Regions from separate parts of the Brevibacillus parabrevis genome, predicted to be linked through region 1. Evidence: riboswitches for the same ligand, from Rfam matches in the RefSeq annotation. Region 1 holds a riboswitch; the other holds the start of a gene.

The links. A riboswitch is a leader RNA that binds a small molecule or an ion and turns the genes downstream of it on or off. The one in region 1 is predicted to bind S-adenosylmethionine.
Region 2: linked by a shared signal. The riboswitch ahead of metH (methionine synthase) and the one ahead of IRJ17_RS14625 (aminotransferase class I/II-fold pyridoxal phosphate-dependent enzyme) in region 1 are both predicted to bind S-adenosylmethionine.

The regions. Positions count from the first base shown of each region.
Region 1 covers NZ_CP064090.1:3,057,283-3,072,572, forward strand. Annotated here, with positions in the region: gene IRJ17_RS14610 (hypothetical protein) at 1-641, shown strand, start outside; gene IRJ17_RS14615 (DUF5665 domain-containing protein) at 648-956, opposite strand; gene IRJ17_RS14620 (pyridoxamine 5'-phosphate oxidase family protein) at 1,131-1,586, shown strand; SAM riboswitch class I at 1,675-1,800, shown strand; gene IRJ17_RS14625 (aminotransferase class I/II-fold pyridoxal phosphate-dependent enzyme) at 1,896-3,059, shown strand; gene IRJ17_RS14630 (trans-sulfuration enzyme family protein) at 3,056-4,246, shown strand; gene IRJ17_RS14635 (YhcN/YlaJ family sporulation lipoprotein) at 4,273-4,884, opposite strand; gene IRJ17_RS14640 (PhoH family protein) at 5,082-6,416, shown strand; gene IRJ17_RS14645 (DinB family protein) at 6,773-7,252, opposite strand; gene IRJ17_RS14650 (hypothetical protein) at 7,387-7,833, shown strand; gene IRJ17_RS14655 (hypothetical protein) at 7,900-8,445, shown strand; gene IRJ17_RS14660 (hypothetical protein) at 8,521-9,021, opposite strand; gene IRJ17_RS14665 (MBL fold metallo-hydrolase) at 9,087-9,734, shown strand; gene IRJ17_RS14670 (CapA family protein) at 9,831-11,117, shown strand; gene IRJ17_RS14675 (coiled-coil domain-containing protein) at 11,131-12,204, opposite strand; gene IRJ17_RS14680 (class I SAM-dependent methyltransferase) at 12,316-13,455, shown strand; gene IRJ17_RS14685 (DUF2626 domain-containing protein) at 13,489-13,755, opposite strand; gene IRJ17_RS14690 (helix-turn-helix transcriptional regulator) at 13,906-14,604, opposite strand; gene IRJ17_RS14695 (Spx/MgsR family RNA polymerase-binding regulatory protein) at 14,943-15,290, shown strand, end outside.
Region 2 covers NZ_CP064090.1:4,712,746-4,728,035, forward strand. Annotated here, with positions in the region: gene IRJ17_RS21595 (AAA family ATPase) at 1-152, opposite strand, end outside; gene IRJ17_RS21600 (MFS transporter) at 541-1,698, opposite strand; gene IRJ17_RS21605 (GNAT family N-acetyltransferase) at 1,858-2,376, shown strand; gene IRJ17_RS21610 (peptide chain release factor 3) at 2,503-4,101, opposite strand; gene IRJ17_RS21615 (carboxypeptidase M32) at 4,293-5,813, shown strand; gene IRJ17_RS21620 (hypothetical protein) at 6,009-6,152, shown strand; gene IRJ17_RS21625 (mismatch-specific DNA-glycosylase) at 6,276-6,854, shown strand; gene IRJ17_RS21630 (phosphotransferase) at 6,932-7,918, shown strand; gene IRJ17_RS21635 (bifunctional homocysteine S-methyltransferase/methylenetetrahydrofolate reductase) at 7,991-9,856, opposite strand; gene metH (methionine synthase) at 9,891-13,340, opposite strand; SAM riboswitch class I at 13,457-13,557, opposite strand; gene IRJ17_RS21645 (YjcZ family sporulation protein) at 13,767-13,874, shown strand; gene IRJ17_RS21650 (YcdB/YcdC domain-containing protein) at 13,944-15,290, opposite strand, start outside.

The DNA.
Region 1 (15,290 bases):
GCGTGCGAAAAGAGGCCAGCCTGAAAAAGCTGCTCGATAACGTCGACAGCTTCAGTGTGACTTTCGAGAATCCGACGACGGATGCCAAGAGCAGCAAGGCTGTGATCGAAGTGTATGAGGCCGGGAAAAAGGTGGACGAGGACTCGATTGCGATTGAGCCGAAAAAGACACCGGACAACAATCCGGCAGTAGACTACAGCATTGCGGGCACAGCTGTGCACGACATAAAGAAAAAGCAGATCGAACTGAAAGGTACCGTCAAGGGCTGGGACAAAAAGCAAAAGGCGAAGCTTTTCGCGATTAAACCAGACGGCAAGAAAAAAGAGATCAAGCCCAATGACAAGGGCGAGTACACGCTGGAATTGACGTACAAAGATCGCTCGTACACGGCCAAAGCGATTCAGCTTGAACTGTATGTAAAAGACAAGCTGGTCAAGCAAGCAGACATCGTCCTGAGCACGAAGGTCATCGTCGCGCCGCCTGAGCATGATGAGGATGAGAAAAAGCACAAGCATCCGAATGGCAAAGCGTACGGCTTCTGGAAGAAACACGATGGCAAATGGGACGATGACGATCGGGACGACGATGACCGCGATCGTGACGAAGATGACGACGATCGTGACAAAAAGAAAGACAAGTAGCTGCTGTTACGGCTGTTTGTAAGTCTGGACGTAATCGACCAGTTCGCGGATGTAGTCGCCGAGGATCGGGATCGAGAGAAATTGTGTCAGTAGCGAACCGAGCAGTGCGAGAACGATAGCAGTCCCAATCGTCAAACCAAGACCCCGGGCAAGACCTGCGAGGAAATTGATCCAGAGCAGCTTGCGCGGGGCTGTGTAATTTTGGATGACATCAGCAAGCCGGATATCCTCCAAAAACATGGCGATCTTATCCATGCGCTCGTTCATTTTCCGCACTTCCTGAAGCTCGTGGAGGACTTGATCTATTTTGTGCATGAGCCGATCTGTAGGCGTAGGAGCCACTTGTTTCAACCTCCTTGTTCCTGGAAGCATTGTTTTCTACCAGTTTAGGGAAAAAGCCGACCAGAATCAAGGCGGGGAGGAAAGGTTTGCCTCCGGCTTGCGGGAGGGGTACAATAGACGTACAAAAGTATACGAGGAGGCATCCGAATGGCTGAAACCGTATCCCAAACCTTATCGGAAGAACTGTTCGCGCTCCTGCAAAAAGAGCGCTTTGTGACGTTGGCCACAGTCGATCACGAGACAGGTGCGCCATCCGTCAGTTCCTTGTCCTGGACTTTTGCTGTGAACAGCGGACTCATCCGTTTTGCTGTAGACAGCCGCTCCCGCATTCTCGCCAATATCGCCAAAGAACCGCAGGTCGTGCTGCATTTGATCGGGGCAGGCTCTTCTTTTGCGATCAACGGGCGCGCCGAGCTGAAGGCAGAACGGCTGGAAGGGGTTCCCCTGAAGCTTGCGATGGCGGAGATTGCGATTGACTCTGTCAGAGACGTGATGTTTTACGGTTCGCGCATATCCGTAGAGCCTCAGTACGAAAAGACATACGACAAAAATGCCGCAGCGAAGCTGGACAATCAGGTCATGGACGCCTTGAAAAAAGCGTAGGCGCGGTTGTCACACTCTTGTGGAAAATCTTGTTGACAAGAAACAGCGCTATCCTTTAGTATTAGGTCATTCAAATTGAATAGCAAACTTCTTATCCAGAGAGGCGGAGGGACTGGCCCGATGATGCCCGGCAACCAATCACCTGTATGTTCGTTCATACGGGGAGATAATGGTGCTAATTCCTGCAGAGTTTTTTAACTCTGAAAGATGAGAAGGTCTTGCTTACGGCGACGTAAACAAAGCCTTCTTTCAGAGGAAAGGGGGCTTTTTTCATGCCCCTCGACATCATTGGAGGGAGAGAATTACGGTATGAGACTGGAAACAAAATTGATTCAGGCAGGCGTAGGCAAAGATGAGAAAACGGGTGCGGTGAGCTTCCCCGTCTACTACGCTACCGCTTATCGCCATCCGGCGCTGGGACAGAGCACAGGTTTTGACTATACGCGGACGGCGAATCCTACCCGTTCTGTTTTGGAAGAGACAATCGCTGAGGCAGAGGGAGGCGATGCCGGCTTTGCCTGCGCGTCCGGGATGGCGGCAGTCCATACGGTAATGGGGTTGTTTTCCCAAGGCGATCACCTCATCGTATCGCTCGATTTGTACGGCGGGACGTATCGCTTGTTTGAACAAGTGCTTTCCCGTTACGGGCTTGCTTTTACTTACGTAGATTTGCGCGATCTGGAAGCGGTGAAAAAGGCGCTGCGCGCAGAGACGAAAGCGATTTTCGTCGAGACGCCGACCAATCCGCTCATGCAGATTACAAATATTCGTGAAATAACCAGCCTGGCCAAGCAACACGGGCTTCTGACGATTGTAGACAACACGTTCATGACTCCGTATTGTCAACGCCCGCTAGAGCTTGGGGCTGATGTGATTTTGCACAGCGCAACGAAGTATTTGGGCGGACACAACGATGTGCTGGCAGGGTTGATCGTTACAAAGGGCGAGGAGTTGTCGGAAAAAATCCGGTTTTTGCACAATTCGATCGGCGCCGTGCTGGGGCCGCAGGATAGCTGGCTTCTGGTGCGCGGCATGAAAACGTTGGCGCTGCGCATGGACAGACACCAGTCGAATGCGCTCGCGGTAGCGAAAAAGCTGAAAGAACATCCAGCCGTTGCCGAAGTGTTTTATCCCGGACTGGAAGAGCATCCCGGGCATGAGATTCAGGCGAGCCAGGCGAGCGGATACAGCGGCATGGTTTCGTTCCGGGTACGCTCCCAGGAGCAGGTGGGCTTGTTTCTGCAAAATTTGCGCGTCGTCTCCTTTGCGGAAAGTCTTGGCGGGGTAGAGTCGTTGTGTACGTACCCGGCGACACAGACTCACGCAGACATCCCCGAGGAAGTGCGGGCGTATGTCGGCGTGTGCGATCGATTGCTGAGGCTTTCGGTGGGGATTGAACATCCGGATGATTTGATCGCTGATTTGTTTCAAGCGCTGGATGCAAGTCTCGTCGTTGGGGGGGCTGTTCGATGAATTTCGCGACAAAAGTTTTGCATGGCTCCACAGGCATCGATCCGTTTACAGGTGCGTCGTCGGTTCCGATTTACCAGGCTTCCACTTTTCATCAGTTTGATATCGATCAGCCGGGCACATACGATTACGCCCGCTCGGGGAACCCGACGAGACATGCGCTGGAAGAAGCGATCGCCGCACTCGAAGGCGGAGCGCGCGGGTTCGCCTTTTCTTCCGGCATGGCGGCCATTTCCAGTGTGTTCATGCTCTTTTCGGCGGGCGATCATATCGTGGTCGCGGAAGATGTGTACGGCGGCACTTTCCGTTTTCTGACGAGAGTGCTGTCGAGAATGGGAATCTCTGTCACGTTTGTGGATGCGACACAAACGGAAGCGGTGCGCGCGGCGATCACTCCGGCTACCAGAGGGGTCTATCTGGAAACTCCGTCCAATCCGACGTTGAAAGTGACCGATATCGCTGCCGTTTCCGCCATTGCGAAAGAGCATGACCTGCTCGTCATCGTGGACAATACGTTCCTGACGCCGTACTATCAGCGGCCATTGGAGCTGGGGGCGGATATCGTCATCCACAGTGCAACCAAGTTTATCGGCGGCCACAGCGACGTTGTTGCAGGTCTGGCGGTAACCCGCGATGAAGCGCTCGGCGAACAGCTGTACCTCATCCAAAACGGCATGGGAGCCGTTCTCGGCGTTCAGGATTGCTGGCTGGTCATGAGAGGGCTGAAGACGCTCAAAGCGCGTCTGGATGTCAGCACGAAGTCTGCCGGAGTTTTGGCGGAATGGCTTTCTTGCCACCCCGAAGTGAGCCGCGTCTACTATACAGGCTTGGCTGAGCATCCGGGACATCTCGTTCAGCAAAAACAGGCGAGCGGCCACGGCGCCGTATTGTCTTTTGACGTCGGGAGCCGCGAGCGGGCAAAAGCGTTGTTTGACCGCGTAAAGCTGCCGATTGTAGCGGTCAGTCTTGGCGCGGTGGAGACGATTCTCTCGTATCCGGTCATGATGTCGCATGCGGCGATGCCAGCAGAGGAGCGGCAAGCTCGCGGCATTACAGACGGTTTGATCCGGTTGTCCGCAGGTCTGGAAGACGCGGACGATTTGCTGGCAGACTTGAAACAGGCTTTGGAAGCACTGCCGCCTTTGCCATCCGCGATTCCAAGCAAAAAAGAGGCATACTCCCGGGTGTAACGAACCGGGGGCTATGCCTCTTTTTCTTATGGAGTGCCAGTGCGATTTACGTTGATTTTTCCTTGCGGGGTACGCCCATCGTTGTTGATCTGTTGTTGCTGATTTTCCTGCGCCGGTGTTTCTTCGCGCCTTCTGACATCTCGCGGCAGTTGCGGAATGATCCGTCCGACGATGTCGGCCAATTCCTCTGCGAAGCCGGAGATCGGGTGGCCTCTGCGAATGTCTGCCGCCATTTCTTTCAGCCGCTGAACGATGTCCGGGTCGGCTGTTACGACGGCATTGGCCCCCTGCGGGTCTTCTTTCAGCGCTTCTGCCACGGTGTACTTGATGACGCCGACTTCCGGCCGATCCAATTGGGCGTCTACATCGATCCCGACGACGGCGTATTTGCCAATAACCACGGCTGTGGCGCCATTGACTTTTTTCACGCGAGTAGCCAACTGGACGAGACGGTCGGCGGTCGCCTGCGAAGATTGGTTGTAAGCTGGTTCCGGTGCCGTTTGCTGAACGCGCTGGGTATGGGGCGCTTGCTGTTGGTTGGGTTGTGGCGCAGCCTGGTTCGCTTTGTTGCCCGCCATGCACCCTGACAAAACAAGGCTCGCACCCAGGCAACCAATGATGATCCGTTTCACACGCATACTCCCTTTCCCCGTAGTGCCTCCGATCAGGAGGGCAGGTTACCTGTATTTTGTTCCCCTCCGCCCCATTTCATTCTGCCAAGGGTCGTCTATCTCTGTTCGACCGAACATAGACTGTAGTACATCACGTCGCCACAATTGAGCATCCCTCCAAAAATTGCATACCGTATATAAGAAGGGTAATAGGAGGCGAGATTTTGAAGAAAATCTACGTACTGGACACCAACGTACTCCTGCAAGATCCACGGGCGATGTTCTCTTTCGCTGACAACGAAATTGTCATACCCGCAGTGGTGTTGGAAGAAATCGATTCCAAAAAGCGGTACATGGATGAAATTGGCCGCAACGCACGGTACGTATCGCGGCTCTTTGACAGTTTTCGTGAGCTGGGTCATTTGCACAAAGGCATTACCCTGGAGACAGGCGGGCTCTTTCGGGTGGAGCTGAACCATTCTTCGCTCCATCAGTTGCAAAAGCAATTTACGGAAATGACGAACGACAACCGCATTTTGGCGGTCGCACTCAATTTGCAGGAGGAGGAGAACCAATCCCCACAGCCCAGACCCGTCATTTTGGTGAGCAAGGATGCGCTCATGCGTGTGAAGGCAGATGCCTTGAACATTTCAGCGGAAGATTTTCTTTCGGATCGCGTCGTAGGTGAATTTTCCAGCATCTACACCGGCTATCAAAAGATGATGGTAGCCTCGGAGATCATCAAGTCTTACTACGCGACGCGCAAGCTTCATCTGGCTACCTGTTTCCCTCGCTATCGCTTTTATCCGCACCAGTTTCTCGTATTGAAGGACGAGTGCAACCCGTCCATTTCCGCGATTGGAAAAGTAGACCCTGACGGCAAAACTTTGGAAATGCTTGTATCAGATGACGATCCGATTTGGGGCATCCGGGCCCGAAATGTGCAGCAAAGAATGGCGACAGAGCTGTTGCTGCGAGATGATATTCCGCTCGTGACCATGACGGGGAAGGCGGGAACAGGCAAGACGTTGCTGGCTTTGGCTGCGGGGCTGCTGCAGATTGAAGATCAGCAAAAGTACAAAAAGCTGTTGGTAGCAAGACCTATCGTTCCTTTAGGAAAAGACATCGGTTATTTGCCCGGCGAGAAAGAAGAGAAATTGCGGCCGTGGATGCAACCGATTTATGATAATTTGGAATATTTATTCAACACAAAGCGCCCAGGCGATCTCGACAAAATTTTGGCGGGAATGGGCAGCTTGCAAGTAGAAGCGTTGACCTACATTCGCGGCCGCTCCATTCCGGGACAGTTTATCATTATTGACGAAGCGCAAAACCTGACCAAGCACGAGGTAAAAACGATTTTGACCAGGGTAGGCGACGGCTCGAAAATCGTTTTGATGGGCGACCCGGAGCAGATCGACCATCCGTATTTGGACGAAAGCAACAACGGTCTGACTTATGTAGTGGAAGTATTCAAAGACCAGAAGCTGGCCGGGCATATCCGCCTGGAAAAAGGCGAGCGGAGCGTGCTTGCACAACTCGCGGCCGATTTGTTGTAAAAAGCGTGTATGAAAATCGTTTTGCGGACCATACTATAGTTGTCGAGCCCGTCAGATTCATGTAGCAAACGGCGAAATGCCTTGCAGGAGGCGAAGATCCGTGGATAATCATGAATTAGCAATCGACGAAAGTCGAATGGAAATAAGCCGAGTTCTTGGGTAACCTAATCTCTTCAGGGAGGTTGAAGTGCCAAAGAGAAATAACCGGTAAAACCCCATAAGCAATCGGGCTCGACAAAGAACCGCTCCCAATCTGGGGGCGGTTTCATTTTTGCTTGGTAAGAGGGCCATAAAAAAACGCGAAAAACCGTGGGAATGGTTCCGCGTTTTGCTTTGTTGGCGAATGAGTCAAAAAGTTAAGCGTTGGAATGGGCGATTGCTTTGCGCAAAGCGGAAATGGTGCCGATGTGCATGCCCTCATGGAACAGGGTGAAGACCATCATCTCGCCATACGTGTTCATGACACCTTTGTCACCCAACTGGAACGGTTTGGGCAGCGGGTCATTCAGTTTCGTTTGCAACTGTTCTTTTACCCGGGCGTGCTGCTCCTTCAATTGTGCCGCCAGCTCCTCGATGGATGGCACATCGCCTTGCCAGTCTGCGGGCTTTGTGCCGGGGCTGAACAAAGCGGCATACGACGGAGGACATTTCATTTCGGCTGGTCCGAACAGCAAGTAATCCTGCGTGAGCAAGATGTGGCCGATATTCCAGTGAATGTTGTTTTTGAATCCTGCCGGAACAATCTCTGCCTCTTGCTCGGATGTTTTGGACAAGCCTTCAAGAAACATGCCGCGAATCATATCATACTGATTCCATACAAATGAGTAATCCTGCATGACAAAACCACCTTTCATCCATTTCCATTCTTCTCCATGTTACCGTAAAAAGACGATTCAGAAAACAAGCTCCCGCTATTTTTTGCAAGGTTGTCCCGCTGCCTTCATACACATGTAAAAAGGAGGGAGCGCATATGGTCACGTTGGACTCATCCATCGCCTTTTTTGTGTATGTGACGGCTGTTTCCAGTGCGGCGGCAGGTGTGACGGAAGCGTTCAAATCGATTATTCCGTTCTTGTCGACGGACTATGAGCCGAAGGAAGATTGCTGGGAGGATCAAAACCATGCGGCGCGGCTGATGAATTACAAGCGATTTTTCAACCTGCTCATCTCTGTTTTGGCGGCAGGCGTCATTTTTGGCATGCTCGGTCTGGACCCTGCCCTGATCTTGACGGGCGCACAGACGGCGTATGTCGAAGACCCGTGGCAGGTGGGAACGTGGCTGTGGGGCATCGTCGCGGTGTTCGGCTCGCCGTTTTTCGCTTCCGTCCTGAAAATTTTGGAAGGCTTCAAGCAATCGGTCAATCACAATCAGCCACCCAATCGCCCGCGGCAAAAGGTAAGCGGTCCGCGGGAGTGAGCACAACCTGGTTGAACCATGCTTGCAGCGTGCGGTAAGATAGCAAAAGTACATACCGCAAAGTAGGTGGGCACGTTGAAATGGCAAAATTCATTCCGAATGCTTGGACTGTTTGTACTGCTTGCTTGTATGCTTGCAGCCTGTTCGTCGCAAGCAGGGCCAGCCGGGGCGTTTGATCCGGAAAATCAGCAGGAATATGGCGTCAGCGGGGTTTACCTCGGCCAAAACATCAAGGAAGCGATGGACTTGCTAAAGCCGACCAAAGCCGATTTTATGGACATGATCTCCCGCGAAGGCTATACGGTGGAGAGAATGGCAAAAGGCGAGGGCGAGGCGGTCATGGGCATGCTTTTGATCGATCGCACACAGCTGCTCGTCAAGGTCAGAAAAGGCGAATTGATCTCGATCATGCTCGGCGGCGTGGCAAAAGAAGATGCGGCACGCTTTCAGACGCTCCGCGGGCTGTCCATGTACGACAGCAAGGAACAACTGAAAAAATTGTACGGCGAAGGGTCCGGAGAAACCGAGGTTGTGTACGAAGGCAGCAAATATACGGCCAATTTCGGCGTCTCGGGCGGTCAGGTAGTCTGGTTCCGTTTTGACAGCAAGTAGTCGTCTCGGCAAAAAAGCAGGCGGGTTCTCCAAAAGGGAGCCCGCCTGCTTTTTTATGCGCGGCGCGAAGGCACGTTACGACAAAGCCAGAAAGTCCAGCTTGACCTTGTATGCCTTGGCGATCCCTGCGGCAAGCTCCGCCAGATTGCTGTCGATGAGGTAGATGGTGTCCGCTTGATCCGCCTGGGGGATCGTGCCCTTGACATGCTCTTTCCATTGCTCGGCCGCTGCCCAGCGATCGTCGGGCGAGCCGGAGTTTTTATCTGCCGTAAACAGCGCGACTTGATCTGCATAAACAAACGTATGGCCATTTTCCGTGACGAAGCCGATGTCAGCCCCCTCGTCTATTACGGCTTGGGGAGGAAGCAGCAGCAAGGAGAACTCCTCCCCAAGCATGTTGGATTTTTGCAAGATCGCCGCAAGCTTGTCCCGCTCTTCTTCGCTCTCGACAATAAAAAGCAGTTTGTCCCGAGCAAAGACATTGACATGGTCTCCGATTTTATGTATGACTTGAGCATAGAACCCGGGCAGTTTCCCGGCGGGGATCGCAAGCTCGATTCCGTACATATGTCGCATATCCTTCATCCTTTTCGCAAGCTTTCTTTTTATCGTATCAAAAAATCAGGGAGGTTCCTATTCTTATGAGCGACCAACATCTCGCCGTCCAATCTTTTGCCTTGGGAGGCTTTCAAACGAATGCCTACGTCTTGACCAACAAAGAAACAAACGAAACGATTGTCATTGATCCAGGTATGCAGCCAGAGCGGCTGCTCCAGGAAATTGCCGGTAAAAACGTCGTAGCGATCTTGTTGACCCATGCGCATCTCGACCATATCGGAGGGCTGAATCAAGTAAGAGCGCTGACCAAAGCTCCGGTGTACATTCACCCGCTGGAACAAGAGTGGCTGACCAATCCTGATCTGAACGGGTCGAGCCGCTGGGGACTGCCTGAGCCGATTGTTTGCGAGCGGGCAGAGCATGAGCTTGCCGATGGGCAAACGCTTGCTCTGGCTGGTTTCGACATCCAGGTGCTGCATACGCCCGGGCACTCTCCGGGAAGCTGTTCCTTTGTGATCGGAAAGCATTGCTTTGGCGGGGACGTCCTGTTCCAGCAAAGCATCGGCCGTACCGATTTGTTCGGAGGCGACTACGAGACGCTGATGATCAGCATTCAAGACAAGCTGTTTGAGCTGGAAGATGACACCATCGTCTACCCTGGACACGGTCCCAAGACGACGATTGACTACGAAAAAACGTACAATCCGTTCGTGACAGGCATGCTGCGCTAAAAGACTTCACGATTGTTTATGAGGCAAAAGAAGAGGAAATGGCTTGCAGACGGCGAAAAGGAAGTGGGTTACATTATCGCCAAAGGAGCTATTGTCATGAAGCAAACATGGAACAAGTGGGTCATCATCACAACGTTAGGCTGTATGAGTCTGGCCGGATGTGTCCCGCCAGCAGCCCCTGATAGCCACGCTTCCAAGGCTCCTGTCCTGCAAGTGAGTCCGTCCGACAATGCCACGCCGCAGACAGCAGAGGAACCGACTACTGACTCGCCATCCGATACAGTCCCCCCAACTGGGGAAGCGCCGCCATCCCGTTTTCCGGAACAGCGGATTTCGCTTCTCGCGGTCGGGGATATCATGGTTCACCAGGAGCAAATGGATGCCGTCTGGAACCCGGCGACCAAAACGTATGACTTTCACAAGTTTTTTCCTTACGTCACGCCGCTGTTTCAGCAGGCTGACTGGGTAATCGGCAATCTGGAAACGACGATGAGCGGCAGTCAGGCCCGCTACTCGGGATATCCGATGTTCAATTCCCCGGAATCTTTGGGGCAGACATTGAAGGAAGTCGGTTTCACTGCGGTAACGACTGCGAACAACCACTCGATGGATCGCAAAGAGCAAGGCGTGCTGCAAACGCTCAAGTACCTCGATCAGGCGGGAATTTTGCACACAGGGACGTTTGCCAGTGCCAAAGAGCGCGAAGAGCCGCTGCTTTTGACCAAGGACGGATTTACGCTCGCTCTGCTTTCCTATACGTACGGGACGAACGGAATCGCCATCCCCAAGGACAAGCCATACCTCGTCAACCTGATTTCGCCTGAGTTGATGAAACAGGACATTGCCCGTGCGAAAGAAAAGGGAGCCGATCTCGTTGCCGTCGCCCTGCACTTTGGGGTCGAGTATCAGCGGTTGCCGAATGCGGAGCAGATCAAGACAGCCGAGCTGTGCTTGACGTACGGAGCCGACTTGATTTTGGGGGCGCATCCGCACGTGGTTCAGCCGTACGAATGGAAAACCGTTACGCGGGAGGACGGCACACAACACAAAGGCTTGATTACGTATTCGCTGGGGAACTTCGTCTCTGCCCAGAGATGGGATTACAAAGATGTCGGCGCGATTCTCAAGCTTACGCTGCACAAGGACGAGTCTGGAAAGGCGAGTATCGAACAGGCGGAAATGCTGCCGACCTACGTTCATTTTTTCCGCAAAAACAACAAGCGCAATTATGTCGTTTATCCCGTGGCGGAGACATTGGAGGGATTGCAGCGCGGGGAGAAGTATCCGGGCCTCACGAAAGAAGCCATCCAGTACATGACCCGCTTGCAAAAGGAGATGCCTGTTCACATGAATATGGCTGTTTCCAAGAAAAAAGCCAGCTAACCGTTAGCTGGCCTTATTTCTTTCCGAAGCCGAAGGGGAGATTCAATTTCAGTTGAAGCTTCAGCTCTTCGTTTTGCAGGCTGATTCCTTGCACCTGAATATTCGGGGAGATCAGCTCGGGGTAGAAGCCGAGGTCGTACGTCTTTTCCATTTCGTCGACAGTTGCTTGCGGCAGGGCGAACCCGTCGAAATAAAGCTCCGTGATGTGGAACTTCAACTGGGTAGGAGAGACAAGCTCGTAGTTGCCGACCAGCCGAAGCTCCATGTGGTCATACGTGCCTTCGACAGTCAGCTTGTCGTTTTCAAAAGAAAAACGGGATTGCTTGAACAATTCGTCTTTTTGCATCAAAAACTGGTTGAAATCGCTCTGCTTGATCGTCAACGTGTGCGAGAAAAAGCCGTCGGACTGAATCCGGTCAGGCGTAGCCAACTCCGGTACTTGCACCATCACTTTGGCCAGCATGCCAAAAAACGTCTGGAAAGCGGGCAAGCCGCGTTTTTCCCAATCATTGATCAGATGATCCATCAGCGCTTCCACGGTGGTAGGATCGTCAAGCTTTTGCACGTTTTTTTCTTTTTCCGCCTGAATGGCGATCATCTCCGCCAGTTGCAGCTCGTATTTTTTGCGGAGGTCCTGGAGCAGAGTGAGTCGTGCTTGCTTGTCTGTCTGCATCGTGGCAAGCTTCACTCGCTCGGCGTGGTACGTCTGGAGCCGATTCATATCATACTCGTACACGAGCTGGTAGAAATCGAACATCAATAAAAACTCATTGAAATTTTCCGCATTGAGTAAAAGCGTGAGAAGATTGGCGCGTTCACCCATGTAATAAGCCCGTGCCACCTCGCCGGCATGGCGCTGCATCGCTTCAATCACCAGCTTTTGGCGTTGCAGGTCCAGATCGATTTGAGCGATATCCCGATAGGTTCGCGTCTCTTCATCCTTGAGCAAGGTGAGAGTTCGCTCCAGTTCTTTTTGGGTAAAATGCTGCTGCAAGATCAACTGCTCCAGCGGAATTGCAGTCTCTTCCTGGGCGAACACAGTCAGCGGACATACAAGCAGGAACAAGACGAGCAAAAATTTACGCATGTTTTCACCTTTTGCTTTCATGATGGAAGTCGCTTGCCTTTCCACATTGTATGACTTCTTTTTCGTATTATAGCCTTATCAGGTTGAATTTGGATAGCAGGAGAAGAGCCCATGGATATAAACGCTATGATTCGCCGTGAAATGGAAAGCCAGGAGGGAGGCGCGATCCCGTTCGCACGCTTTATGGAACTGGCCCTCTACCACGACTCCTACGGCTATTATATGTCGGACTTGCCCAAGGTAGGCAAAGATGGCGATTTTTTTACCAGCGCGACCGTACACGCTGTCTTCGGGGAAACATTGGCGGATGCCGTGATAAAGCTGTGGAGCACCGCGGCGATTGAGCAGCCTGTGCTCGTTGAAATCGGAGGCGGGACTGGCTCCTTGTGCAAAAGCATGCTTGCCCGCATACAGGAAGCAGCGCCAGATGTGTACGCCAAGCTTACGGTTGTGTTGATAGAAGCAAGCCCGTATCATCGCCAAAAACAGCAAGAGGCCCTTTGCGAGCACGAGGTGCGCAAAATATGGTATTCGTCACTGGAAGAAGCAGCGCAAGCAGGCGGGCTAGAAGGAGTGATCGTGTCCAATGAATGGCTGGATGCTTTTCCCGTCCACTTGGCGCAAAAGACGAAAACGGGTTGGAAGGAAGTAGCGGTGACATGCGAGGAGGGGCAGTTCACGGAGGTGCTGCAAGAGCCGGGAGCCACGCTTTTGAACAGCCTGACAGAAATCGAGGCTGCTACCGCGATGCCAAACGGGATGCGCATCGAAGTGAATCTCGCGTTGGAACAGGCGGCGCAGCAGGTCGGACGCCTGCTTGCCAAAGGATATGTCATAACGATCGATTACGGCGACAGACAAGAGGAGTTGTATCATGCCAGCCGGAAAAACGGGACACTGATGTGCTACTACCGCCATCAAGCCCACGATAATCCGTACATTCACGTCGGCGAACAAGATATAACGGCGCACGTCAATTTTTCCGCATGGAGCCGTTTTGGCGAAGCGGCGGGGTTGCGAGAGGTTTTGTATATGCGCCAGGATAAATTTTTGCTCCAGAGCGGTCTTTTGACCAAAGCGGTCGTCCATCACGATACAGACCCGTTTACAAGTGTCGCGATGAAACGCAACCGGGCGTTGTTGCAGTTGATTGATCCTGCCGGGCTGGGCGGACGGTTTCGAGTCATGATCCAGCAAAAAGGCGTGGAGAACAGCCTGGATACGGCAAGCTTTTTCAGGTCGTTTGCATAAAAAAAGATGCTCGCAGATGAGCATCTTTTTTTCTTACATCATCAGTTGCATGAAAGCGTGTTCTTGCGGGCCTACAGGCATTACGAAGAACGTGTAGTACGTGAACCCTACAAAAGACAGGAACATGAAGCCGAAAAAAATGTTCAGATACACTCGCTCAGTCAGGCTCATGTAGCTCAACGCTACGAAGAATGCTGTAAGACCGAAGAAGATGAGCGACATTGGGTACAGACCGCCCCAGAACGCCATCAGCGCGATAACGATGGTCCAGAAACCAAGCACGCGATACATACGATCCATTTGTTGTCCCCCCTTTTTGCCTAGATCGGTAAGATTTACAAGATTCCTACCCCATTATAAAGGACAGGCGAAGACGTGTAAACGATAAAGGTATGACGGATTTGGGGCGAAGGAAAACGCTTCAAATCACCGTCCGGGTGAGGATCATTCTCAATAATGGATAACCGTATAGTTGCACGATTTGCAGCCCCTGATCATCGAGCCATCCTCACGTAATTCAATCTTCCCTAAGTACGTTTCGAATATTCCCATGAGCAGAGCGTTATGCATCTCGCAAACCGCGCGCGGATATTTTTTGGCCGTGTCGGAAAACGTGCAGTTGTTTACACGAAAACGAAGGGTGCCTTCGTCCAGCTTTTCAATATCGGGTTTCAATCCCTGAGCAACGACGAGTCGATGGATCAGGTTCAATTTCTCTTCCAAAGTAGCCGTTTGCAGATTCAATCCGCTTTGGACAACCGCCCGTTTCGCCATCTCTGTACCAATGCGATGCCCCATATTGATCAGAGCGGCTTCGCCCGCCTCGCCGAGCGACAGCAGGCTTTCGATTGCGATATCGGCCAGAAGCTGATAGTCGCGAGGTGGGAACTGGAGGCTCACCACCTGTTCAGACAGGGAATACAATCGACTGGGACGTCCACCTTTGCCACTTTTGTCCGAGACGGCTGTGAGCAAATTCACGTCCTCCAGCTTTGTCAGATGCAGGCGGGCCACATTCGGATGGATGGAAAAGTGGTCTGCGACATCCTGGACAGTGATTGGATCTTTGCTGTACGCGACAAATTGGTAAATGGAGAAGCGGGTGGGGTCTGCCAAAGCACTGGTTAACTTATGCGCGTCGTGGTCCATGCCGGATACCCCTTTCTCAAGTGACAAACCGTGTTCCATATTTGTTTGAAAAAATTTCACATCCACATAAGTGTATCCGATTTTGTTTGGCTTGTTAAGGTGGCAGTGTGCTATAACAACACATCCCCCAAATTTTCTGCCTAGTTTTTAGATTAACTACTATTGACATAGTGTTTATTGTAGATTTATAATCCAAAGTAAGGAAAGAATTTTTATTAGCTTACTTTTTGTGAGTTAATAGCTCAAAGCAATTGCATCCGGCAATTGGCAAAAGAGCATACAGAAACACCAAGAATACACGAAACCAAATGGGTATAGATGAGATGGAGGGGTAACCGATGGCAGTTGCTGAACGTACTCAAACACAAAAATTAACGTTTTTCACGTATCCGAGCTGCACATCCTGTCGCAAAGCCAAAGCATGGCTGGCAGAGAATGGCGTCAATTACGAAGAGCGTCACCTGTTTAAAAACCCGCCGACAGCCGAAGAGCTGCTCGACATCATCAAAATGACGACAAACGGACTGGACGAGATTTTGTCCACGAGAAGCCAACGCTTCAAAAACTTGGACGTCGATATTAATGACATGTCTGTCAAAGAGTTGCTGGAGATGCTGAGCGAAGAGCCGCAGCTTCTGAAGCGCCCGATTTTGACAGATGGCGAGAATTTGATTGTCGGCTTCAAT
Region 2 (15,290 bases), 1.7 Mb from region 1:
AACGATTTATTTACAGCTTCATGCACTCCCTCTGACAGTATCTCGCCAGATTCCAGTTGAGAATGTATTTTTTTCACTTGGACAGCAGCATTCCCTCGAGCAAGTATCAACTCCTGCATCATATCTTCGATTTTTTGTTGATGGTCTGACACACGGTCCCTCCTAATTAATAATAATGTGTTTGCCTCTTACCACTCACTCTCATTGCCATCTCATATTTTCGGGCCAATCTCACCTCACTCCTTAATTGTTGGAAAATATAGCTATTTTCAGTTTACCATTCAATCTTACATTCATGAAGACTTTTGACCTATAAATTCATTCTCTATTCGGTATTTTTTCCTAAATTTAATTAAAATAATGATGTTTAGAACAATTTTCATATCAAATCACCTTCACACTTTTCTAGATATATTTTCATGAAGCCTTTGTACAAGAGCACATGCTTGGCAATCTTAACCTTCTCACGGTTTTCCACCCCACTTCCCCCTGCACAAAAAAAGAGTCTCCCTGACCCCCTCCAGGAAAACTCTCCGCTCCCTACCTTGTCACCCCGCTCAACAACAGCCGATGCAACCCGCTGATCAGGCACACCCCCGCCGTGACAAAAAAGGCGATGAAGTACGAGTGATGCCAGTTGCCCAAAAGACCTGCCACCACGGGACTGAGGACAGCCCCGACCGACAACACGGCAGAGTAAATGCTGAACACGCTGCCGTACATTTCGCGCGGAGTGTGGATCGTCAAGGTCGTGGCAAAAGCCGGGAACAGCATTCCGAAGCATGCGCCGAGGCAGAACATCATCACCTGAATCGGAATCGCCAGACCCATCGCCAGCATGTACATCAAGAGGCTGAGGATGCCAAGCCCCGCAAATGACCGCGTTTCGATCGCTACCTTGTGCAGCCAAAACTGGCTGAGGATCGCGAGCGCTCCCAATCCTTTCAGGCTGAACAAAATTCCCGTAACGGCTGGCGACATCCCTTGCTTTTGCACGAGCAGCGGCACTTCGTAAATGATCGTCCCTTGCGCGTAGATGATGGCAAACCCGCCGAGAAAAGCCGGATACAGCATCCGATTTTCCATGATCGCGAGCAGACTCTGTTTGCCCGATATGTTCGGCTTGGAGGGCGCTGCCTGGTCGCTGCCGCTGTCCACTACTCTGGAAGGAAGGACGAGCCAGGAAAAAACGCCTGCCACGATCATGATGTAACCCAAAATGACGAACGACTGGCCGTAGCCGAACTGTACCGCAAAAAAGCTCCCGACCGCTGGCGAGACGATCCCGGCTGTCGTGAGCACAAGTCCTTTTTTGCCCATGATTTCGCCCTGTTCCAGCGCGGTTTTGCCTGTCTCCCCCAACATGGCGGAACAGGCGGGCGAGACGAACGCCATGACGAAGCCAAGCATCAGGCGAAACGAAAAAAATGCCCCGGCATGCGTCACGAGTCCTTGTCCAATCAGCATTACCCCAGCCAGGATCAGGCCTCCGGCAATAAACCATTTCTTCGGAAAACGGTCGAGAAAAGGGCCTGCGATGAGATTGCCGCTCAGATTGCTGATGGCATAACCACCCAGCACGAAGCCGATCATCGCAGCGGATACGCCCAATATATTCAAGTACGGCGCCAGCAGCGGCGTTTGCGCGTGCATGTCAAAGGCAACGAGAAACAACACGACCAACAGCAGAACCCTCAAAGCATTCCCATCCTCTCATCCCGCCAGTCTTTGTCCCAGTATATGAGGGGAGTCGTCCAAGTAGGATAGGAAAAGCTTTCTGAATTGCCAAAAACAAGCAGCTTTTCTCGCTTGCATCCTGTATGATGGAAAAAAATGAAAAGGCTGGTGAGTCAAGCTATGATCGTTTTGCAAACAGAGCGTCTTGTTCTGCGGCGCGCGCACGCGGAAGATGATGCGGCCTTTATTTTCGGGCTTTTGAACGAGCCATCCTGGTTGCAGTACATCGGTGATCGCGGCGTCCGCACGTTGGCAGATGCGCAGCAGTACATCGTCAACAGCTTGCAGGCAAGCTACGAAAGCTACGGCTTTGGCTTGTTTGTCGTCGCAGAAAAAGCAACAGGCACTCCGGTAGGCTTGTGTGGCCTCATAAAAAGAGATTTTCTGGAGGATGTCGATATCGGCTATGCTCTCTGTCCTCCCTATTGGGGAAAAGGGTACGCCTTCGAAGCGGCCTCCGCTGTTTTGGACTACGGGCGCGAGGCGTTCGGGCTGAAACGGATCGTCGCGATCACGGACAAGGCGAATGATGCATCCGGCAAATTGCTGGAGAAGCTGGGCTTGCGCTGGGAAGGCTACGTTCGCAAGCAGCCCGATCAGGAAGAGCTGAAGTTCTTCTCCATTGATTTCCCCTCCTAAGACTTTAGGCAAAAAAGCCGTTAGCAAGCCCGTCTTTAAGCGAGCAAATCTTTCAGTCAAGCGCGCCGGAACACGAAAAACAGGACCCCGCAATTCCTGCGAAGTCCTGTTCTACTCTCCTGCCACTTACGATTGAACAGCTTTCAACCCGAGCGAGCTTTCATGGAATTTGATGGACGAATGCTTATCCATCGCTACCCGAAGCTGGTACTCGCTTTCGAACAGCATGACCGGACGTCCGTAGCGGTCTGTCACGGTTTTGTTCTTCACGGCATCGAGCGCCGCTTTGTCGCCTTCGAGCCAGCGGGCAATCTGATACGGCATTCTCGTCAGCATAATATCGACGCCATACTCTGCTTTGAGTCGGTATTCCAGCACCTCAAACTGCAAGACGCCGACTACGCCGAGAATCAGTTCTTCCATTGGATAGGTGCGGAATAATTGTACCGTCCCTTCCTCTGTCAGCTGCATGATGCCTTTTTGGAACTGCTTGTGCTTCATCGCGTCTTTCACCATGACTTTGGAGAAAAACTCAGGCGAGAAGTGCGGCATTTCCTCGTACTCGAACGACTGGCCGACACAGAGCGTGTCTCCGATCTGGAAAATGCCCGGATCGAACAAGCCGATGACATCGCCTGCGAACGACTCCTCGACGATCTCGCGGTCTTGCGCCATGAACTGCACAGGCTGCGCCAGCTTGATGTCTTTGCCCAGACGCACGTGCTTCACGGCCATGCCGCGCTCGAACTTTCCGGAGCAAATGCGCAAGAAAGCGATACGGTCGCGGTGAGCCGGGTTCATGTTGGCCTGGATTTTGAAAATAAAGCCGGAGAACGGATTGGTGTACGGATCGATCATGCCGGCATTGCTCTTTTTCGCGGAAGGCGCTGGCGCCATTTGCAGGAAGTTGTCCAGGAAAGTCTGCACGCCGAAGTTGTTGATCGCGCTTCCGAAGAACACAGGTGTCAGCTGTCCTTGGGCAATCAGTTCCGGATCGAACTCATCCCCTGCTACGTCGAGCAGAGAAATTTCGTCCTGCAGTTGCTGCCACAGCTCCTGACCGACGCGGTCGCCGATCAGCGGGTCTTCGGCTCCCTCTACCGGGAAAAACGAGATATCTTCATGCTGCGTGTTGGTCTGATACAGCTCGACGCGGGATTTCATGCGGTCGTACACTCCGCTGAAGTAGCTTCCCATGCCGATCGGCCAGTTCATCGGGTACGAACGGATGCCCAGTACGCGCTCGATTTCTTCCAACAGCTCAAACGGGTCTTTCCCGTGACGGTCCAGCTTGTTGACGAATGTAAAAATCGGAATGCCGCGCATCCGACAGACCTTGAACAGCTTGATCGTCTGCGCCTCCACCCCTTTTGCCACGTCGATGATCATGACGGCAGCGTCGGCAGCAGTCAGGGTGCGGTACGTGTCTTCACTGAAGTCCTGGTGACCAGGAGTGTCCAAAATATTGATGTGGTGCCCGTTGTATTCAAAGTCCATCGCACTGGACGTAACGGAGATTCCGCGCTTTTTCTCGATCTCCATCCAGTCGGAGGTAGCGTGCTTGGAGTTTTTCCGGCCTTTGACCACCCCTGCTTCGCGAATGGCTCCGCCGTAGTAAAGCAGCTTTTCCGTCATCGTCGTTTTACCCGCATCCGGGTGGGAGATGATGGCAAAGGTGCGTCGTTTTGCTATCTCATTTTCCCATTGGGGATTGGTTTGACTCATCAATCATTCTCCTGTCATCGCGAATAAGTAGCCAGATTGTTTTCCTATACGATTATACCGACAAATGCGTGCTGCATCCACCTAGTAATTTTTCTTCAAACCGTTATAATATTTAGTAGTAAAAATTTTTTGACTGCATGATGTACATACTTGACCAATTAACGTTTTCATACTTACACAGGAGGGACTCCATGACGACCAATCTGGAAACACGCGCGGCTGATTTTCGCGCCTATGTGAAAAAAATGACCAGCTACAACCAGGCACTCGCAGTTCTGCAATGGGACAAAGCAACGCAAGCGCCACGCAAAGGGATGGATGCCCGCTCCGAGATTATCGGCGTGCTCGCTGGCGAACAGTTCAAGCTGGCGACATCCAAAGAAATGGAAGCGTTTTTAACCGAGCTCGGCGAACCTTCCGCACTGGAAGCGCTCGATGAGATCACGCGTCACAGCGTGCTCGAATGCAAAAAAGAATTTGACCGCAACAAGCAGATTCCGGCTGAGAAATACCAGGAATTTGTCGTTTTGACCTCCCAGGCGGAAACGGTATGGGAAGAAGCCCGCGCCAACAACGACTTCTCGATGTTCCAGCCGTACCTGGAAAAAATCGTGAACTTCCAGCTGGAGTTTATCGAATATTGGGGACACGACGGCAAAAACAAGTACAACACCTTGCTCGACCTGTACGAGCCGGGCATGACAGTCGATCAGCTCGATCCGATCTTCGCTACCCTGCGCGAGAAAACCGTCAAGCTGGTCAAAGCAATCGCGGAATCGCCGAACAAGCCGGACACCGCTTTCTTGAACAAAAACTTCCCGATTGCCGAGCAGGAGGCGTTCAGCCGCTTCATTTTGGAAAAAATCGGCTACGACTTCAAGGCGGGCCGCATGGACAAGAGCGCCCATCCATTCTGCACCACCTTCAATCCGGGCGACGTGCGCATTACGACTCGCTACGACGAAAACGACTTCAACTCGGCGCTGTTCAGCTGCATCCACGAAGCGGGTCACGCCATGTACGAACAAAACATCAATCCTGAGCTTTTGTTCACGCCGCTCTGCGACGGTACTTCGATGGGCATTCACGAGTCCCAGTCCCGCTTCTGGGAAAACATGATCGGACGCAGCCTGCCGTTCTGGAACCACTTTTTCGCTGATTTGCAAAAAGCATTCCCGGCCCAATTCGAAGGCGTATCCGTGGAAGACTTGTACCGGGCGATCAACTCTGTCACTCCGTCCTTCATCCGTACAGAGGCTGACGAGCTGACGTACAACTTGCACGTCATGATTCGCTACGAGATCGAAAAAGGCTTGATCAACCAAACGATCCAGGTTGCCGATCTGCCGAAAATCTGGAACGAAAAAATGCAGGAATACTTGGGCGTGGAACCGCCTACCGACACACTCGGCGTTCTGCAGGACGTGCACTGGTCCGGCGGCAGCTTCGGCTACTTCCCGACTTACTCGCTCGGCAACGTGTACGCGGCCCAATTTGCCCACGTCATGAAGCAGGAAATCAGCGGCTTCGAAGACTTGCTGGCAAACGGCGACTTCGCTCCGATCCGCGCTTGGTTGAAAGAAAAAATTCACCAGTACGGAAAAATGAAAAGCCCGCGTGAACTCGTGCAAGCGATCACGGGCGAAGGCACCAACGCGACCTACCTGATGGAATACTTGGAGAAAAAATATACCGACATCTACAAGCTGTAATGTGTAGATGGTTGTACCCACAGCGTTCCCAATCCGGGAGCGCTTTTTTCACGGATCGCTTGAAATCGCTTCCTTTTTGTTCACCTTCTATCCACGATTTCTTCACGCCTTATTCACACCTGCCCAGCCACAAACTCACAAAAGAGGAGTATGATAAGCGTGTAAAACATTTCCACCAAGTGAGGGGTAATCCTTATGATTCAACAATTGTCGCGCTGGTTGTGGGGCAAAGAAGAACACGAAGCCGTTCCTTTCGAGACAAAAAAATACGTCCGCAATGAAATGGAACAATTCATCACGAATGAGCCGGAGCACATGCTGCCGTACGCTCAGCTGTAAGATCGAACCTAATCACACTTTTACCGATAAGCTGCCAGCGTTTGGCAGCTTTTTTTGCCTGTTTCTGTAAGCGCTCTCCTCTGTGCTACAATCAAATCAAGGAAAACAATCGGAGGGATCATCTTGGTGGAATTTACGGAAAAATGGCTGCCTACTTACATCCGCCGCGATTTGACAGTGTTGTTTTGCGGCATCAATCCCGGGCGCGTATCGGCCACAGCCGGATTCCACTACGCGAACCCGGCGAATTTGTTTTGGCGCGGCTTGTTCGAGGGCGGGCTTACCGCAAGACAACTGCTGCCGGAAGAAACCTCGCTGCTGTTGGATTACAACTACGGCATTACCGATCTCGTCACGCGCCCTACCCGCTCCTCTTCTGATCTCACGCGCGAAGATTTTGACACAGGCGCAGAGCAGTTCGTGCACATGATCCAAACGTACCGCCCGCGCGTCATCTGCTTTAACGGAATTACAGCTTTTCGCCATGCAACAGGCCAGAAAAAAGCCGCTGTCGCGCTGGGTCTGCAACCAGAGAAGGCATTCGCTACCGACGATTGGGCAGGCAGCTACTTGTTCGTCATCCCGTCCACGAGTGGAGCCAACGCCTCATTCACACGGGCGGAACGCATCGCCAAATTCGCCGAGCTGAGCGACTTTTTGCGCCAAAAAGACTGGCATCCGCTTCCCTTGCCGCCCAACTGAAGCGCCGTGAGTGTCATCCGCTTGGGCCGCCGCGTATGATAATCGTACGTTTCTTTTGCAAGGGAGGCGCAAAACGGATGGACGACCTCATCGGCAAAATCGAGCAAAAGTACGCGCTGAAAGTATTGCAGCAGGAAACACTTCGCGAGACGCCCAAGTCGCTCGTCGTCTTTCTCGATACCTCGATCGGCAAGTTTATCGGCAAAATTTCGTACTTACCGAAAGAACGCCAGCACTTCATTTTGAACGCCGAAGCGCATTTGCGCAAAAAAGGCATTCTCATCCCCGGCATCCAGCGCACGAAAAGCAACCAGCGCTCGATTGTGTACAAAGACAACTTGTTTGTGCTGCACCAATGGTTTTCCTGGCCGAAAATCGCCTACAGCTCACCGAAAAAGCTGGAGCAGGTCGGAGCCGCACTAGGGCGCTTCCATCTGCAATCGCTCGGTTTTACTTCCAAGCATGGCGAGCTGTACAACGGGGCGAAAAAATGGTCGGAGGAATACAAGACGGATCTGGCTGCACTGGAAAAATGGGAGCAGCGCCACATGAGCAAAAAGAATCCGAAATCGACGACGATTGTGGAATACTTGCCTTATTTTCGCCAGGCAGGGCTTGCGGCGCGAGAACAGTTGAAATCATCCGCCTACTTTTCCAGCTGGAAAAAGCTTGCCCTGCGCAAGCATTTCCTCTGCCACGGAGATTTCAACAACGGCAATTTGCTCACGCGCAACCAGCAAATCGCGATTATCGACTGGGAAGACGTCCGCTACGATTTTCCTTCCAAAGACATCAGTCGCGTCCTCTCGCTCGCCATGCGCAAGGCAGGAAGCTGGAACGAGCCGTTGTTTACGTCTTTGTTGCGGGCCTACTTGCAGGAAAATCCGCTGTCTGCCGAGCAGCTGCATTTGCTGTTTGTCGATCTGACCTTCCCACATATCATGGAACGGTTTTTGCGCATGAAGCAGTATGAGGAGATGGAAGTGGCCGAGATTCAGAAGTTTTGCACGCGTGAGGCGATCAAGACCGCCTATATGCTGGATGAACTAAAAGCCCTCGCGTAAAGACGAAAGGCAGCTGCCTGTCTTGCGCGAGGGCCTATTGGGCTTTTTTCCTGTTTGGGCTGGTCTGGTCTTCTACGGTTGCGCCGTTTTGACCAGGGCGCTTTGCTGCCGCACGTACGCAATCAGGTCAGCAGCCATATCGTAATAGTTGAAAGGCGTAATCAGGTAAATCCCGTTGAAATAGCGGACAGCCGTGTCGAGCAGTTCTTTGGCGATGGCGATGCCTTCCTGCCTGGCCGCTGGTCCCTGTACTTTTTTCATCCGTTCCAAGGCTTCCGCCGAAAGCTTGATGCCAGGCACTTCATTGTGCAGGAACTCGGCATTTCTTGAACTGGTCAGCGGCATGATGCCGATAAAAACCGGGATGCCGATGTGCTTGGTCGCCTCGTGTACAAGGCGAATCGATTCGACGTCATACACAGGTTGGGTCATGATGTAATCAGCCCCTGCCTCGACTTTCTTTTCCAGCCGGGCGACAGCCGCTGCCATGTTGCGCACGTTCGGGTTGAAGGCTGCGCCCACGATGAACTGGGCTTTTTGCTTGAGCGGTCGTCCCGAGAACGAGACGCCTTCGTTCAACTGCTTCACCATGCGGATCAAATCGAACGAAGTGACATCAAACACCGAGCTTGCCCCCGGCAAATCGCCGAAGCGGGACGGGTCGCCCGTGATGACGAGAATTTGGTCGATGCCAAGCGCGTGCAGCCCCATCAGATGGGATTGCTGCCCGATCAAGTTGCGGTCACGGCAGGCAATATGCAAAAGCGGATCGATCCCGTGTCTCGTTTTCATCAGCGCTCCGAGCGCCATGTTGCTCATCCGCACCGTCGCAAGCGAATTGTCTGCCAGCGTGATCGCGTCTGCCCCTGCTTTGTGCAGCTCGCAGCAGCCGTCCAGAAACTGTTCGGCGTCGAGATCGCGCGGCGGATCAAATTCGACGATGATCGTTGTAGCTGTTTTCACCCGTTCCACGATGCTTGGCTTCTCGCGCTCGTGAATGCTTTGTACCGTTATGTGCGGACGCTCCGCCAACGCAATCGTTGGATTCACGCGTGCTTGCGGCTTTTGCCCTGCGAGCGCATCTGCTATCGCCTTCACGTGTGCAGGGGTCGTTCCGCAGCAGCCGCCGATCAGGCGCACTCCCTGGTCGCGCAGGCGCAGGGCGCTTTCGGCAAAATAGTCGGGAGACGACTTGAAGGCGTACTCCCCGTCCGTCATTCCCAGCCGTCCCGCATTGGGGAACGCTGACAGAAGCGAATCATCCGGGAAGATCGTGCTTTCAAAAGAGCGCAAAATTTCAGCCGGACCCAAGCGGCAGTTCAGACCGATGACGTCTGCTCCTGCCTGTTTCAGTTGCGGAAAAGCATCCGTCAGCGAGTAGCCGTCGCGCGTGCGTCCGACTTCCAATGTCGCCAGTTGCGCAATGACGGGCACATCTGTCAGCGGACGAATGACCTCGATGGCGAGCAGCAGTTCCTCCAGATCGAGGAACGTTTCCAAAATCAGCGCGTCTACGCCTGCGTGCAACAGCGCGATCGCCTGTTCCTCGTACTGGTCCCGATACTCATCCAGTACCTTTTTCTTCACCCGTCCAGCCAAAATCGAGCCGATGCTGCCTGCCACGTACGCATCGTCCTGAGCGGCTTCGCGGGCAATCGCCACGGCAAGACGGTTGATCCGCGCCACTTTGTGCTCCAAACCGTAGCGGCTGAGCGCATCCCGGTTCGCGGAAAATGTATTTGTCTCCAAAAGGCGCGCTCCTGCCTGATAGTACGACGCATGAACTTCGTGCACCACTCGCGGATTGGACAAACACAACTCTTCAAAGCTGACGCCAACCGGGGCGCCCAGCGCATGCAGCTGGGTCGCCATGGCTCCGTCTCCGACCAGCAGGTGCTCCTGCAAATACTCCCGTAAGTCTTGCTTGCTCGTCGTCAACTCAATCCCTTCTCTCCCATTTTCATTAGACGATCTATACTTCAAACACCGACGGACCTGCGTTAAAGTAACGCGCTTCCGGGTGGGCAAATACCATCGCGGATACAGAAGCTTCCGGCTCCATCATGAAGCCTTCTGTCAACTGGATGCCGATGTCTTCCGGCCGCAGCAGGCGGAACAGTTGCGCCTGGTCTTCCAAGTTCGGGCAAGCCGGATAGCCGAACGACACGCGAATGCCTCGATAGCGGGCACCGAAGCGCTCCAGCATGGTCATTTCCGCCGGATCAGGAATCCCCCATACATCGCGCATTACGTGGTGAATCCGCTCCGCAAAAGCTTCCGCCAGCTCCAGAGCCAATGCTTGCAAAACGTGCGAGCGCAAGTAGTCGCCGCGTTCCTTCAGTTCAGTCGAGCGCTCGCGAATGCCGCCGCCTGCTGTCACCGTCAAAAATCCGACGTAATCCATCTCCTTGCTCTCGACCGGACGCAAGAAATCGGACAGGCACAGATGCGGCTCTTCCGGCTGACGCGGGAACGAGAATCGTTCCAGCACTTTGCTGTGGTCGTTTGGATCGTAGACGATAATATCGTTGCCGTCCGCTTGCGCCGGGAAAAACTGATAGGCACCGTGCGCCTTGATCGTTCCCTGCTGCTTCGCTTCATTCAACAGCTCCTCGACTATCCCGTACAGTTCCAACGCCTTTTCGTCGCCCGCTTCCAGCAATTTTTCCACGTTTCCACGCACACCGAGATGCTTGCCGAGCAGCATGCGCAAATTCAGGTACGGTTGCAAATGGCTGATCGGGTACTGGCGCAGCACGTGTCGCTCGCAGTCTGGCGGCAACTGAATCGGAACGGTTCTGCTAATCGCCGAACGGGCAGGCAGCGGAGCTTTTTTCTCTTGTACCACCACGGGTTGCGCCGTTGCCGCCGCTTCAGCGAGTTCTTGCTGCTCAGCGACCAGACGCTCCCGCTCGTTCGGGTTTTGCAAACGGTTGACGAGGTCGAGTCCGTCCATCGCATCCTTGGCGTACAACACGATTCCGTGGTATTCCGGCGCGATCCGGTTGGAAGTGAATTTGCGCGTCAAAGCCGCACCTCCGACCATCATCGGCACATCGATTCCCGCTGCTTTCAAGTCTTGCGCGGTAATGACCATTTGCTGGGCCGATTTGACCAAAAGACCGGACAACCCGATCGCATCCGGCTTCTCTTCCCGGCAAGCGGCAATCAGTTGCTCAGGCGGCACCTTGATCCCCAGGTTCACTACGTTGTAGCCGTTGTTTGCCAAAATGATTTCCACCAGATTTTTGCCGATGTCGTGCACGTCGCCTTTGACTGTCGCCAGCAAAATCTTGCCTTTGGCCGCCGCATCGCTCTTTTCCATAAACGGCTCCAAAAACGAGACAGACGCTTTCATGACTTCTGCGCTTTGCAGCACTTCCGCTACGATCAGCTGGTTTCCGTTAAACAGGCGGCCGACCTCTTCCATTCCTGACATCAACGGGCCGTTAATAATTTCAAGCGGCGCATACTTTTCCAGAGCCAGCTTCAAATCGTCAGTCAAGCCATCCTTGGAGCCTTCGACGACATATCGGGCGAGGCGCTCTTCCAAAGTCAGCGTGGAAGCTTCCACCCGCACTTCTTTTTTCTTCTGGCGGTAAAATTCGGTGAATGCAGCCAGTGTTTCGTCGTTTGTCTCGAACAGCAGCGCTTCCGCCAGCTTGCGCTCATCCTCGGGAATCGACGCGTAGCGCTCCAGCTTTTCTGTATTGACGATGGCAAAATCGAGTCCGGCAACCGTCGTGTGGTACAAAAACACGGCGTTGAGCACTTCGCGGCCCGCTGCTGGCAGCCCGAAAGACACGTTGCTGACCCCGAGAATCGTTTTGCACAGCGGCATCGCTTCTTTAATGAGGCGAATCCCCTCAACCGTCTCCTTGGCGGAACCGATGTACTGCTCATCCCCTGTACCGACCGGGAACACCAGCGGGTCGAAAATGATGTCTTGCGGGGCAATTCCGTACTGGTTGACCAAAATATCGTACGAGCGCTTCGCCACTTCCAGCTTCTTCTCGCGCGTGACAGCCATGCCCGCTTCCTCGATCGTTCCGACGACTACAGCCGCTCCGAACTTTTTGATCAGCGGCGCTACTTCTTCAAAGCGCTCCAGGCCGTCTTCCAGGTTGATCGAGTTGAGAATCGCTTTTCCCTGGGAATAGCGCAGGCCCAGCTCCATTACTTTTGCATCCGTCGAGTCGATCATCAGCGGAGCCTTGACCTTTTTCACGACGAATTGCAGGAATTTTTCCATATCGGCGTATTCATCCCGATCCGGGTCAGCCAAACAAATATCGATGACGTGAGCGCCGCGTTTTACTTGTGCCCGGGCGATATCTGACGCTTCCTCGTATTGGCCTGCGGCGATCAAGTCGCGGAATTTTTTCGAACCGATGACGTTTGTGCGCTCCCCTACCAACAGCGGGCGACTGTCATCTTCCACGTACACGACTTCGATGCCGGATACCGCGCTGACAGCCTGATCGACAGCCTGACGTGGCTTGCAGTCTTTCAATGCTTCTGCCATCGCCCTGATATGGTCGGGCGTCGTTCCGCAGCAGCCGCCCGCCACGTTCAGCCAGCCTTGTTCCGCAAAAGCGCGCATTTTTGTCGCAAGCCCTTGCGGCGTCTCATGGTAATGTCCGTTTTCATCCGGCAAGCCCGCATTGGGGTAACAGCTCACTCCGCATTGAGCCAGTCCGGACAGCGTGCGCAGATGGTCGCGCATGAACTCGGGACCGGTCGCACAGTTCAGCCCAACGGACACGGGCTTCAAATGCTCAAGCGAGATATAAAACGCCTCGATGTTTTGACCGGCAAGAGTCGTGCCCATCGGTTCAATCGTCCCGGACAGCATGACGGGCAACTCCACATCCAGCTCTGCGAACGCTTTGCGGATGCCGATTCCCCCCGCCTTGACGTTCAGCGTATCCTGCGATGTTTCCAGCAGCAGCACGTCGGCTCCGCCAATGATCAGTCCTTTTGCCTGACGATAGTAGGACTCCACCAGCTCCTCGAAGGTGACGCCGCCTGTCAAAGCGAGCGTTTTCGTCGTCGGTCCCATTGCCCCTGCCACGTATCGCGGCCACTCGGTTGTGCTATAGGCATCTACGGCTTCCTTCGCCAGACGGGCCGCAGCGATGTTTAACTCCAAATCCTTGTCGGCGACATCGTACTCGGCCAACACGACGGAGGTGGCTCCGAATGTATTCGTCTCGACGATGTCCGCTCCCGCCTCCAAATATTTTTCGTGGATGGATCGAATGACGTCTGGTCGCGTCAAGTTCAAAAGCTCGTTGCAACCATCGTAGGCTTCGCCGCCAAAATCATCGGCGGTCAAGTTCGCCTGTTGCAGCATCGTGCCCATCGCACCGTCCAGAATCAGAATTTTCCGGGAAAGCTGTTCGCGAAAAGTGGGTTTCATTGACGTACTCCTTTTCTCCCTTGCGGCGTTTATTCTCGGCAGTTTTTTTGCACAAAAAAATCCTCTTCTTTGAAAGAAGAGGATTTGTCCGCGGATACAATTGCGCCTGAACCATCCTCTCATCTTTCAAAGCCGTAGCTTTGCTGGAATTGGCACCGGATTTTAACCGGTTGCCGAGGCTTCATCAGGCCAGTCCCTCTGCCTCTCTTGATAAGAGTTGTACCATGGTATTCATTTTTGACTTTCAGGTTTCATGTTTGACAGTATCTTAACACCGCGTCCTGTCTACGTCAATTGAGAATTTGTCTATTATTTACTGCTTTTCTCCCCGACTGCGCCCATTTTTGTGCTTACCGGGCATCCGCCCACGCCAATCTGTGCGATCGTGTATAGACTGTAGCATAACGGAAAGGAGGGGGAACAAACGTGAGTACATCTTACTGCGGAAATGGCATCTTTGGAGACTGCTTCGCACTGGTGCTCGTACTGTTTATCCTGCTGGTCATTGTTGGGTGTTCGTGTGACGACTGCTAGGTAAATGACAAGAAGAGGCTATCCCCCCGCCTTCCAGCTGGCTTGCGGGATAGCCTCTTTTTCTTGTCCTTACGGCTCGATTACAGCCTCGCCGCTTTTGGCATCGATGGTAATGAAACTGCTTGCCAGCTCTTCCTCGCTCCACGGAATGTACGCGAGTCTCGGACGATCCAGCCAATCGTTTTCCTGATCTTTTAACAGGTAAACAAGCCTGAGTGGCATGACGCGCAAAAACGACTCGGCAGCCTTTTGTTTGGAAACGACCTCGGCTGACGAAGGAAGCTCTATCAACTTGTGAGTCTCTCGCCAATTCCGGAAGCTGTTTACCTTCCCGGTCGAAGGGTCTACCGACACCTCGTAAGCGGCATCTGGCCCCTTGTCCAACACCGGAATCCCATCCTTGCTCATGACATAGCGGAATACCCAGTTGCCTGACGAAACCGGATTGGCTGCGCCAGGTTCCATCACTTGTGCAAGCTGCACTTCTTTTACGCCCGGATCGGCGTATTTGGCCAAAAAGAACACGGCTGCCTGCTCGGCCTGTTCGCGCTTCACGGTCACTTGCGTATTTGTGCGGGGAACGCGCAACCCAACTACCTGGCTCGTCTTCGCGTCGATCGTCACTTCATGCCAGCGGTCTTTGCTATCTGCCCAGTTGAATGATTTGTTCTTTTGGTGATCATCTACGGATTCCCGATAGGACATGCCTTCGACGTTGACGCCAAATTCCGTTTGCAAAAGCGCCTTCGCCTCTTCCTTCGTACGCACGATGACAGGCTGTTCGTGTGTCTCGAACGCATCTGCCTGCGGCTGCTCCCGCTGCAGCTGATCGTAGGCAAAGCCGTTGTTTCCCGTACCGTAGTTGATCTTGCCGCTATGCGCATCAATGTACCAATCAAGGAAAACCGGCCTTCCTTGTTGGAAAAAGGAAACCGCTGCCCTGTATTCCAGTGTCGGCTGTTTCAGCGCCTTCCCTTCGGACATGTGCTGCACGTATACAAGCTTCATATTTGCGGCCAGCTCGTTTTCGGCGGCGCTTTTCGCCACAGCTTCCGCAGCATCCGGGAACGAAGACGGGGAATACGCTCTCGTCGGTTTGCTGAACATCAGAAGACGTCCGGAGCTGCCCAGTTCAATATCCAGCACATCTTCCATGACAGGTAACCCGTTATGATAACGCATGAATTTTTCCGCGCTATTCGATTCCACATGGCGATAGTTCGCGCTGTCAGCTCCAAGCAATCGGCCGAGAAGCTGCTTCGCTTGCTTTAACGCCTCTGCTTCATTTGGCTTTTGCGCTTCTTCGTTGCGGTCCCGCTGAATCCGGTACAGATCGATGTCTTGCCCGTTGCCGATTTCGCTCACCATCGCTGTCTGGCCTTCGTCGTTCACTTTGCCCAAAACCAGCGCCCAGCC